DNA from 2 places in the Clostridium sp. TJA020 genome. Region 1 is predicted to be linked to the other one. Evidence: riboswitches for the same ligand, from Rfam matches in the RefSeq annotation. Region 1 holds a riboswitch; the other holds the start of a gene.
The links. Region 1 has a riboswitch for FMN ahead of AC4FQ1_RS07440 (ECF transporter S component). Riboswitches for the same ligand answer to the same signal wherever they lie in the genome.

Region 1 (6,009 bases):
GAATAAACAGCTATAAGTTCAAAATTTTTATGTGTACTTGCAGCATTTAAAAATCTTTCACATATTGCACTTGTTCCTATAACCCCAAATCTAACTTTATTCATTTCTCATTCCCCTAACTTTCTTATTAATATACCTCTGGTATCATTATTACAACACATTTTGCCTTCTTTACAACATGAGCTGTTACTGATCCAACTAGCGCAGTAAACTTCTTCTTAGTATTCTTCGCCATTAATATTGTATCAATATTATTATCTTCTGCATATCTTAAAATTTCATCACCTGCATACCCAAAAGAAAATTCTTTTTTATAATCAAATTCTTTATTTAATTTATTCAACTGTTCTTCTGCATCTTTTAATATTCTTTTTCCTATAATCTCAGAATCTTTTACTTCTTCTGATACTGCCATACCATTTATAAATACTATCTCTCTTACATTAAGAAGTACTACTTCAACATCTTCTGGTTTAAAATTATTATTTAAATATTGTAATGCTATTAAACTTCTTTCACTTCCATCTACTGGTATTAATATTTTTTTCTTTTCCATTTTTAACACCTCTCGTATAAGTTTATTTTATATAATTATACATCTTATACAATTTTTTATCTTTATTTAAAAATGCAAATTAATACATTATTTAAATTTACCATTATTATATTTTTTATAATTTAATAAAAATAAATTTTTATAAAAAAAAGACTAAAAACAATTGTTTTTAGTCTTTATCACTATGGCAGGGGCAGTAGGACTCGAACCCACAACCAATGGTTTTGGAGACCACTACTCTACCAATTGAGCCATACCCCTTTAGGACAATAATGATTATAATATATATTTATCAAAAAAGCAATAATATTATTTATTTTTTATTAAAGATTGCATTTTTTCAATATTGCCTTTAATAATATCTATAAATTCTTTATTATCATCAAAAACTTCTAACTTTATATTCTTAATATTATTATTAGACTTAACTTCTTTATCAGCTGAGTTTTGTACAAAAACTACATCCTCTGATTTTAAATTATTATTCTTAATATAATCATCTAAGGATTTTTCTTTAGGAAGAGTTTCAAAATTTAATCCTATACCTCTAAAGAAATATTCTAAGCTATTATCTTGTAATATAAATTTGAACTTTTTATAATCAGAAATATTTTTTTCAAAACCTTTTTGAATTTCATCTAATTTCTTAACTAAACTATTATAATTCTGTTCATAAAAATTTCTATTTGCAGGATCCTTTTCTTGTAATGCTGATTTTGCGTTATAAATCATTATTTTATATTCAGGAATTCCTAAAAAATAATATGGATTAGTTACAGTTTTCTTATTTAATTCAATTGAAATTTCTCTTATCCCTCTTGATAAATTTATTACTCCAAGTTTACTTTTATCAAGTTCTGAAATCATATTGTTTATTTCTAAGCCACTATATGTAACTGCTGAATAAAAGAATAAATCCATATTTGAAATATTATCTACTATACTTTTATCATACTTATAATTCTTTATATCATTAAAATTATTAAACATATATTGTACATTATGTTTATCACCACATAATTTTTTAATCATTTCATATTGTGGTTTATTTATTGTCATTATATTTAAATATACATCTCTATTATTCTTATCATTTTCAGAAGTATCTGCCATAAGTGGTTTAGATACTACACCAATGCCTAAAAAAAACGCTGCTGTTATAATTAGCATTGCAGCTGTTAACTTTTTCATGATTTCACCTCTTCAAAACCATAATCTATAGTTATTTTTTGTAAATACTTATATTAATATATTCTACACTTTTTATTTTAGTTATGCAATTACAATTATATTACTTTTACTTTTCTTTTTTTTAAAATTTGGATAGAATATAAGGATAAGTTAATAATTATAGAAAGGAGCTTTTTAATATGGATTTTGAAGTTAATAGTATTGCGGAAACTACAAATATCGGTAGACAATTAGGTAAAATTTTAAACCCTGGTGATATTGTTTGTTTAACTGGTGATTTAGGAACAGGTAAAACTCATATAACAAAAGGCATTGCTGAAGGACTTTCAATAACTGAAAATATAACAAGCCCTACATTTACAATTGTTAATGAATACGAATCTGGAAGATTAAAATTATACCATTTTGATGTGTATAGAGTAAGTGATCCTGATGAGATTTATGCAATTGGATTTGATGATTACATATTTGGTGAAGGTGTTTCTATTATAGAATGGGCAAATTATATAGAAGAAATTTTACCTAAAGATTATCTTCATATATATATACAAAAAGATTTATCAAAAGGAGAAAATTATAGAAAAATTTCTATTACTCCATATGGTGAAAAATATAATTACGTAAAGGAGCTGACTTTATGTTAGTTTTAAGTGTTGACTCTTCTTCAAAATGTGCTACTGTAGCACTTCTTAATGAAGATATGGTTATTGCTGAATATACATTAAATAATAAAAGAGAACATTCTGTTCTTCTTATGGGAATGATAGACAAGGTATTAAAAGATTCTAATCTTTCTATAAATGATGTTGACGGTTTTGTTGTATCAAAGGGACCTGGTTCTTTTACTGGTCTTCGTATAGGAATGGCTACAATAAAAGGGCTTAGCTTTGGAAGTAATAAACCTTATGTAAGTGTATCAACATTAGAAGGTTTAGCTTCATCTCTTACATACTTTGATGGAATAATATGTCCTATTATGGATGCAGTAAGAGAAAATGTTTTTACTGCAATATATAAATGTAAAAATGGTACTATTGAAACATTGATAGATTGTACATCTATGGATTTACCTGAACTAAAAGAAGAACTTAATAAGTTAAATGAAAAAGTACTTCTAACTGGTGACGGTGCAATAAAACATAAAGAATATTTATCTCAAAATATAAAAAATTCTTACTTTGCTCCTATTCACCTAAATACAGTAAGAGCTTCTCAAATAGGTGAAGTTGGTTTAAAACTATTAAAAAAAGAAATAAAAGATGATGAAAATTCATCACCACTTTACTTAAAAAAACCTCAAGCAGTTAGAGAATTAGAAAAAAGGCTACAAATGACAAATGGCGAATCTAATTCTTAAAGAAATGGACTTCTCCGATTTAGAAGGAGTATATGAGGTTAGCTCTCTAAGTCTTAAGGAAACATGGAGTTTAAATTCAATAGAAAAAGAACTAAATAATAAATTGGCAACATATATTGTATGCTTAGAAGATTCTAAGGTTTTAGGCTTTGCAGGCTCATGGCTTATAGCATCTGAAGGACAAATTACTAATGTAGCTGTTCACCCTAATTCTAGGGGCAAAGGAATAGGAAAATATTTAATGGAAAAACTAATCTTTGTTTTAAAAAATAAAGGATGTACCGATATTACATTAGAAGTTAGAAAATCAAATATTATTGCTCAAAATCTTTACAAATCCTTAGGTTTTAAAGAAGAAGGTATAAGAAAAAATTTTTACGAAGATAACAAAGAAGATGCAATAATAATGTGGCTTTATAATATATAAAATTTAAAGCAAAACAAAAGGAGTTATTTTTAAATAACTCCTTTATTTTAATTAAAATACAATTTTGTTATGCTATTTTTTCTTTACGTTTTTCTCCAAAGTTTGGATCACATTTAAATACTGATACTGACACCTTTTTATATAATGCATAAGTTACAACAGATACTATTACTCCTTTTATAGCATTAAAAGGTAACAATCCTACTGTTACATATTGCATTAGTTGTGTTGAATCCATATGCATTCCGTAAGCTGGTAATAAAAAATATACATTAGCAATTATTCCAACTAACTCCATTAATATTATACTAACTACCATACCTAATATTGCAGTCTTTTTTGACTTATTTCTAGAATAAATAAATGCAGCTGGTAAAACAAATGATACTCCTATAATAAAGTTTGCAACTTCGCCAACTCCACCAGTTCCACTTCCTGCTAATAGAAAGTGCATGAAAACTTTTATTAATTCTATAATTACACCTGCAATTGGTCCAAAAGCAAATGCTCCCATAATTGCTGGAACATCACTTAAATCCATTTTAAGCCATGGAAAAATTGGTATTAAAGGTATTTCAATATACATTAATATGAAAGCCATACCTGCTAACAATGAAATTTTTACGGTTTTGTTTAAATTTGATGTCATTTTATAATTCCTCCCCCAAATTATCTTCTTTTGGTGGGTAACTATTAATAACTAATTTTTTAAATAAAAAACCCTGATATTTAATTATATCAGGGCGTTAAGTTTCAAACCTAAAGTTATTAATATTTTACCTTCTTTCATCCAGACTATACTGTCGGCTTCGGAATCTAACCGAATCATGCTAAACCATTAGCTCGCGGGCTTTACCGCCGGTGGGGAATTACGCCCCGCCCTGAAGATATTTATTTAATTTACAATTTAATCCTATCACCTTAACTTATCATTGTCAATAAAATAACATTATATTTTTTGTATTATTTTATCGCAAAAATATAATCATCTATATATTCACCAATTCTATCCTTTAATAACTCTTTCGCCGAAATATTTAACTTGCCTTCTCTAATTTTTTTAAATTGACTATGCATAAATTGACTTACTAAAGTTATTGGAATTTCAACTTTTTCTAAATTATCCATCATCTTTTCCAATGCAAAATTTACATCTTCTCTTGGCATATAATATCTACATCTATCTGATAAACTATATCTTCTATCAAATTTTATTTTTTCACTTGTACCTGAGTAATGTTTAATCCAATCCTTTGGATCTTTAACCATATTAAAATCTAATACATCCATAAACCTTGATAATTCTAAATCTGGATTATATTTTAATAATTCATTTTCCATTGCATTTAATGCAAAGGCACCTTCTCTAAAGCCAAATGTTAAAGCTGGTCCAACTTTTAAAATTATATATCCATCCTCAACCATTTCTCTCAAAGCTTTAGGCGTTTGATAATCAGTTGAGTGAGCTTCAAATACTAAATTATCATATTTCTTTATAGCATCACTTAATTCTTTTGCTGAATCTCTATTATATTCCCAAACATTATCACTACTAAATTCAACTCCTGGTTGCACAACTACTCCTACAACATAATCAAAAGCTTCTCGTAATCCTCTATTGTAAAAAGCTTCTTTAAATGTATTTACAGTTGTTTCAAAATCTTCTTTTCTTGTAACCTTTATTCCTTCTTCTTCATCATTCTCTACTTGCGCTCCTCCAGGTATTGGAACTTCACTACCAATTATATAAACTGGATGAATTGCATTTTTATTTATATTTAACAATTCTTTATATGCATTTTCACATACCTCACAAAGAATAGCTGCTCTTTTAGCTATTATCTCATCTCCAAATTTTCCTGATTCAATATCGCCTTTAAGCGGCATACTTGTATCTAAATGAATTTTTGTAAATCCTGCAAGAACATATTCTCTAACTAATACTTTTGCATTTTCCATAGCTATTTTAGAATCTAAGTTTGTCCATGTTAAAGGTCCTAAATGATCTCCACCAAGGATTATTCTTTCCTTTGGAAAATTATTTTTATAAGCTAAGTTATAAATATAATCTATATATTCTTTTGGTTTCATTCCAGTATATCCACCAAATTGATCTACTTGATTTGCTGTTGATTCAATTAAAAGATTAATATTAGTATCTCTTAATCTTTCCATCGCAGCCTCAATTACATATTGATTTGAACAACAAACAGAAAATATTCCTACTGTTTCTCCCCTCTTATATTTATTAACTATTTCTTTAATAGGATGCATTTATATTATTCACCTCTTTTTTAAGCTTTATTATTACTTCCACATATAATTATCTTGTGTTTAACTATATCTCTCATTGCTTCTTTACCAGGTGTCATATATTTTCTTGGATCATTAGCTTCTGGATGATTCACAAAATATTTCTTTACAGCATCTGAAAAAGGTATTTTTAAATCTGTAGCTACATTAACTTTACATATTCCA
Region 2 (6,009 bases), on a different contig from region 1:
CCTTTATTTCCAGCTTTAGTTCCTGCTCTTTCAATAGCTTGTTCTATTGTATCTGTAGTTAATACTCCAAATATTACTGGCTTTTCTGTTTGCATTGATACTTGTGCTATTCCCTTTGAAACCTCTGCACATACATAGTCAAAATGAGGTGTTGATCCCTTTATAACGGCCCCTAAACATATAACAGCATCATATTTTTCATTTTGTATCATTTTCTTTGCTATAAGAGGGATTTCAAAAGCACCTGGAACCCAAGCAACATCTATATTTTCTTTATCTACACCATGTCTTTTAAGACCATCTAAAGCACCACTTAATAATTTTGATACTATAAATTCATTAAATCTTCCAGCTACTATTCCAACTTTTAATTTATCTGCTACTAAATTTCCTTCTAATATTCTCATATTAATTCCTCCTAAAAAATTTGTTTAAAATATGATTTAAAAATTTTTATTATAAATCTTATAATTTATCAGTTTAATAATTTAAAATATGATTCATTTTTTCTTTTTTAGTTTTTAAATAAAACTCATTATTTTCATTGAAATCCATTTGAATAGGAACTCTATTTATTACACTTATACCTTCATTTTCCAAACTATATATCTTATCTAAGTTATTTGTCATGAGCTTTAAGCTTTTAACTCCTAAATCCTTAAGTATAGCTGCTGCTACATCATACTTCCTCATATCAGCTTCAAATCCAAGTTTTATATTTGCTTCAACTGTATCATATCCCTCATCTTGTAAAGCATAAGCCTTTAACTTATTTATAAGTCCTATTCCTCGTCCTTCTTGTCTCATATAAAGAAGTATTCCCCTCCCCTCTTTTGATATTTTTTTCATAGCAGCGTCATATTGTTCCCCACAATCACATCTTCTTGACCCTAAGGCATCTCCAGTTAGACATTCTGAATGAACTCTTACAAGAATATTTTTTCCGCCCTCTATATTTCCTTTAACTAAAGCCACATGATGTTCACCATTTAATTTATTTATAAAACCATACATTGTAAAATAACCATATTTAGTTGGCATTTTAGTTTCTACAACTCTTTCAACAACAACTTCATTATTACTACTTTCATACTTTAAATTTTTATTATTAAAAGTAAGTTCCTTTTCATTAAAGTTACATTTAATAAGATTATCTTTAAAATTATTAACTTCTAATTTATTTTTTCTATATTCAACTAAATCTTCTATTGTAATAATCTTAATACCAAATTTTTTAGCAAATCCAATAAGTTCTTTTGTTCTCATCATATCTCCATTTTCACTCATTATCTCACAAATAACTCCAGCACCTTTAAAACCTGAAAGTTTTGCTAAATCAACAGCTGCTTCTGTATGTCCTAACCTTTCTAAAACTCCATTATTCTTTGCAATTAAAGGAAATACATGCCCTGGTCTTCTAAAATCATTACAATTATTACTTTCTAAAACTTTTTTTATAGTAAAAGCTCTTTCAAAAGCTGAAATTCCTGTAGTAGTATCTTTATAATCTACTGATACTGTAAAAGCAGTTTCATGATTATCTGTATTATTTGAAACCATTGGATGAAAATTTAATTTTTTTGCAATTTTCTTTTCAATTGGCATGCATATAAGGCCTCTTCCATGCTTTGCCATAAAATTAATAGCTTCACCATTAACCATTTCAGCAGCCATTAAAAAGTCTCCTTCATTTTCCCTATCTTCATCATCAATAACTATAACCATCTTTCCACTTCTTATATCCTCTATTGCTTCTTCAATACTATTAAACTTAAACATTTGTTACCATCCACCTTTATACTAATATTTAAAATCCTAAATTATTATTTATATAATATAAATTATTTTTAGTTAATAATATTTCTTATATCTAAAATAAAGCTATTAAATATAGTTAAAATATTTATTTTTCTTTTATATAAAGCCAGTATTTATAAGTAACTCCTCACTTATTTGATTAACTTTCTTTTCATTACTTATTTGATTTAAACCTAATAACTTTTCAACATACTTTCCAATTAAATCACACTCAATATTCACTGTTTCATTAATATTTTTACTTAATAAATTTGTTTCACTTCCTGTATGAGGTATTATTGAAACCTTAAAAATTTCATCATCTACATATGCCACCGTAAGACTTACACCATCTATTGTTACCGAACCTTTAAAAATAATATATTTTAAAATATTTTTATCTGCTTTTAATGTTATCCAAATTGCATTATCTTCTCTCAAAAAAGATATTATTTTAGAAGTTCCATCTATATGTCCACTAACAATGTGACCTCCTAATCTTTTCTCTAAAGTTAATGCTCTTTCAAGATTAACTTTACTACCAATTTTTAGACCTCCTAAATTACTTCTTATTAATGTTTCTGACATAACATCAGCTTCAAAATTATCATTACTTATATTTGTAACAGTAAGACATACTCCATTCGTTGAAACACTGTCTCCAATCTTAGTATTTTCTAAAACCTTTTTTGCTTTTATTAAAAGTCTTGATGAGTTTATCCCTTTTTTTATATATTTAACCTCTCCTATTTCTTCTATAATTCCAGTAAACATATTTTCACCTCAAAATTATATATAATAAATTTTTTTAAATTATAATTATTAAGTAGCTTTGTAATTTATTTAGTATCTTATATACCCTTCAACGACTATATCCTCTCCTATATTTTTAAAGCTCATATCTTTTATATTTATTACATCACTTATTTTTTCTATCCCTTGTCCACTTATTGGTGTCTTTGAGCTACTTCCCCCAATTATTTTTGGAGCTATATAACATATAATTTTATCTACAATTCTTTCCTTAATAGCTGAAAAATTTAATTCTGATCCACCTTCAAGTAAAATGCTATCTATATTTAGTTTTCCAAGTTTAATCATTAAATCATTTAAATCTACTCTATTCTCTTTTTCTTTTGTAATTAAAACTATGACACCTTTGCTTTCTAAAATTTTTATTTTTTCTTTGTTAGCTTTTTTAGTAGTTGCAATTATTGTTATATCTTTTAAAACTATATTATTTCTAATTTTTAAATTATTATCTTCTTTAAAAAAATCATTTATATTTTCTATTTCAGTATTAAATTCTTTTAATAATTTTAAGTTAAATGAATTTTTATTATTTAAAATTACTTTAGAATTTATAGGTATTCTAAGATTACTATCAACTATAATTCTTACTGGATTTCTTCCATTTTTTAATCTACAAGTTAATTCTGGATTATCTTTTATAACAGTATTGATACCAACCATTATCCCCATATATTTATTCCTTAAATTATGCACAGATTCTCTTGATTTTTCCCCAGTTATCCATTTTGATTCTCCAGTATATGTTGATATTTTTCCGTCTAAAGACATAGCATTCTTTAAAACTACGAATGGTTTTTTTAATTTTATATACTTTATAAAAACTTCATTTAGTTTTTTACATTCATCTTCTAAATTACTAATCTTAACTTCTATTCCCGCATTTTCAAGTTTTTTAATACCTTTTCCTTTGACCAATTCATTTGGATCCAAACATCCTATAATCACTTTTGAAATTTTATTTTTAATAATATTATCAACACAAGGTGGAGTTTTTCCATAATGAGAACAAGGCTCTAAATTTACATACATAGTTGCACCATAACTGTCAGAAGCTAAATTATTAAAAGCCTCTATTTCAGCATGATTTTCCCCAAATTCTCTATGATAACCTTTACCAATTATCTTATTATCTTGCACTATAATAGCTCCAACTAAAGGATTAGGATTAACCTTTCCTTCACCTTTTTTAGCTAAATTCATCGCAAGCTTCATATACTTTTCATCCATTAGCATCATCTCTCTTTTTTAAATTTTTAATAATTCTTTAGGATATAAAAAAGCCCTGAGAATATTTTCTCAGGACCTTAAATGAATTTGATTAACCTTATAAATATAATTAAGCTATATATTATAAATTAATAGTAACTTTATTTAAATAAAATATTAATACAATATACTATAATTATTTTTTAATTTTTAATATATAATTGTATCTAATATCTTTTAAATTAAATTTATTTTAAATTATATTTTAATATTAAATTTTTATTTAATATTAAAAAACTCTGAAATATAAATTATTTCAGAGCTTAAAAAACAAATTTTAATAATATACTATTAATAATTAATGTTGTATAAAAATTATACTTAAAATATAATTACCAAAATTATTTCATTAAATATAATACTTAATTATTATTAATCTTCTTTCATCCAGACTATACTGTCGGCTTCGGAGTTTCACCGAATCTGCTAATTTAATAGCTCGCGGGCTTTACCGCCGGTAGGGAATTTCACCCTGCCCTGAAGATTTATTAAATTTGTTAATATTATAACATACTTACTTTTCAATGTAAATATGTTAATGTTTGTTATATTTAATTAATTCCATATTTTCCAGTTGTACTATCAAGAAAGATAGGTAATTCAGGTGGAAAATATGTAAATAAAACAAAAAGTAATATTAATATAATAAAAACTATAATACAAAATTTATAATTTATACCCTTACACCTTTTATAAACATATAATCCCATTAATTGTCCAATTAAAACAGCTAAAAATAATATTATAATATCTATAATTACTGATTCAATACCAAAGACTCCAGTATAAAAATAATATAATAAAGGTACAGTTATTAAAGAAATAATCAATGATACAAGAGCACCAGTAAACCATTTTCTTTTATTTATATCGTATATTTTTCCATTAACTAAATAATAAATACTCCACCATAAAATTATAGGTAATAAAATCATCTTCAAATGTTCCCAAACACTTTCATTCATAGGAAAAAATGCTGCAAGTATTTTATTCTCACCTGTTAACTTATATAATGAATGAATGCAAGCACTTATTATAAATAAAATAGGAATTCCTTTTATAATCCATTTCTTTTGTGGTGATAATGATTTATACATATAGAAACCTCCTTTATTTTAGATTAAAAAAGAAGTAACCTAAGTTGATTAATATCTTAAATTACTCCTTATTTTATTATTCTCTTTAATTGTTTTTATATACTACTTAAGATTTTTAATAATCAAACTATTTATATTTTATTAAACTTAAACAATAAAATTCTTAATTATATAAAATTTATATTACCCTTAATTTTTTAATTTAATTTTTATAAATTAAATATATAACTAAATTTATCAACTTTTTATATAAAGAATATAATATTATAAAAGTTCTTTTCTATTTTATGTTGAGGTGATTATTATGAAAAGACCTATAATAGGAATACCTAGTTCTATATCTACTGATAAAAGAACTTATTTTATTGGAGATAATTATGATTACAATAACAATAATTATTCTAAGTCTATTGTAAATGCTTTAGGTGTGCCAATTATTTTACCAGCAACAAAAAACCTTGACGTATTAAATTATCAATTAAATCTTTGTGATGGTTTTTTATTTCCTGGAGGATTAGATATAAATCCACTTTATTATAGTGAATCCCCAAAACCTCTTCAAAATAAATCAAACGAATTAATGGATTGGTATCAAATTACATTGGCTAAAAAAGCTATTAATTTAAATAAATCAATACTTGGAATATGTAGAGGTATGCAATTATTAAACGTAGTTTGTTATGGTTCATTATATCAAGATATATCTTATTTTAATAAAAATCATATTAAGCATAATCAAGAAAACTATTTAGGTGAAAAAACTCATCTTATAACAACAATAAATAATAGTTTAGTTAATTCTTTATTAGGAAATAAATATATTGTTAATAGTGGACATCATCAATGTATTAATAAACTTAGTAATTGTTTTAAAGCCACTTCATATGCTCCAGATGGTGTTATTGAATCTATAGAAATGATTAATAAAAAATTTGTTATAGGGGTTCAATGGCATCCTGAAATTCTCGCATTAAAAGATTTAAAAATGCTTAATTTATTTAAAAAATTCATAAACAGTTGCAAATAATATAATTCT

Region 2: another riboswitch for FMN. It lies ahead of ribD (bifunctional diaminohydroxyphosphoribosylaminopyrimidine deaminase/5-amino-6-(5-phosphoribosylamino)uracil reductase RibD); the one in region 1 lies ahead of AC4FQ1_RS07440 (ECF transporter S component).

What each region holds. Positions count from the first base shown of each region.
Region 1 is NZ_JBZEFC010000003.1:307,305-313,313, forward strand. Features, by position in the region: gene AC4FQ1_RS07405 (Gfo/Idh/MocA family protein) at 1-104, opposite strand, end outside; gene AC4FQ1_RS07410 (universal stress protein) at 128-556, opposite strand; tRNA gene AC4FQ1_RS07415 (tRNA-Trp) at 742-817, opposite strand; gene AC4FQ1_RS07420 (metal ABC transporter substrate-binding protein) at 866-1,747, opposite strand; gene tsaE (tRNA (adenosine(37)-N6)-threonylcarbamoyltransferase complex ATPase subunit type 1 TsaE) at 1,927-2,391, shown strand; gene tsaB (tRNA (adenosine(37)-N6)-threonylcarbamoyltransferase complex dimerization subunit type 1 TsaB) at 2,385-3,104, shown strand; gene rimI (ribosomal protein S18-alanine N-acetyltransferase) at 3,085-3,531, shown strand; gene AC4FQ1_RS07440 (ECF transporter S component) at 3,599-4,180, opposite strand; FMN riboswitch at 4,306-4,424, opposite strand; gene AC4FQ1_RS07445 (class II D-tagatose-bisphosphate aldolase, non-catalytic subunit) at 4,495-5,805, opposite strand; gene AC4FQ1_RS07450 (tagatose bisphosphate family class II aldolase) at 5,826-6,009, opposite strand, start outside.
Region 2 is NZ_JBZEFC010000002.1:372,826-378,834, forward strand. Features, by position in the region: gene ribH (6,7-dimethyl-8-ribityllumazine synthase) at 1-407, opposite strand, end outside; gene ribA (GTP cyclohydrolase II) at 481-1,779, opposite strand; gene AC4FQ1_RS05655 (riboflavin synthase) at 1,915-2,571, opposite strand; gene ribD (bifunctional diaminohydroxyphosphoribosylaminopyrimidine deaminase/5-amino-6-(5-phosphoribosylamino)uracil reductase RibD) at 2,641-3,837, opposite strand; FMN riboswitch at 4,248-4,365, opposite strand; gene AC4FQ1_RS05665 (DUF6512 family protein) at 4,428-4,973, opposite strand; gene AC4FQ1_RS05670 (gamma-glutamyl-gamma-aminobutyrate hydrolase family protein) at 5,278-6,000, shown strand.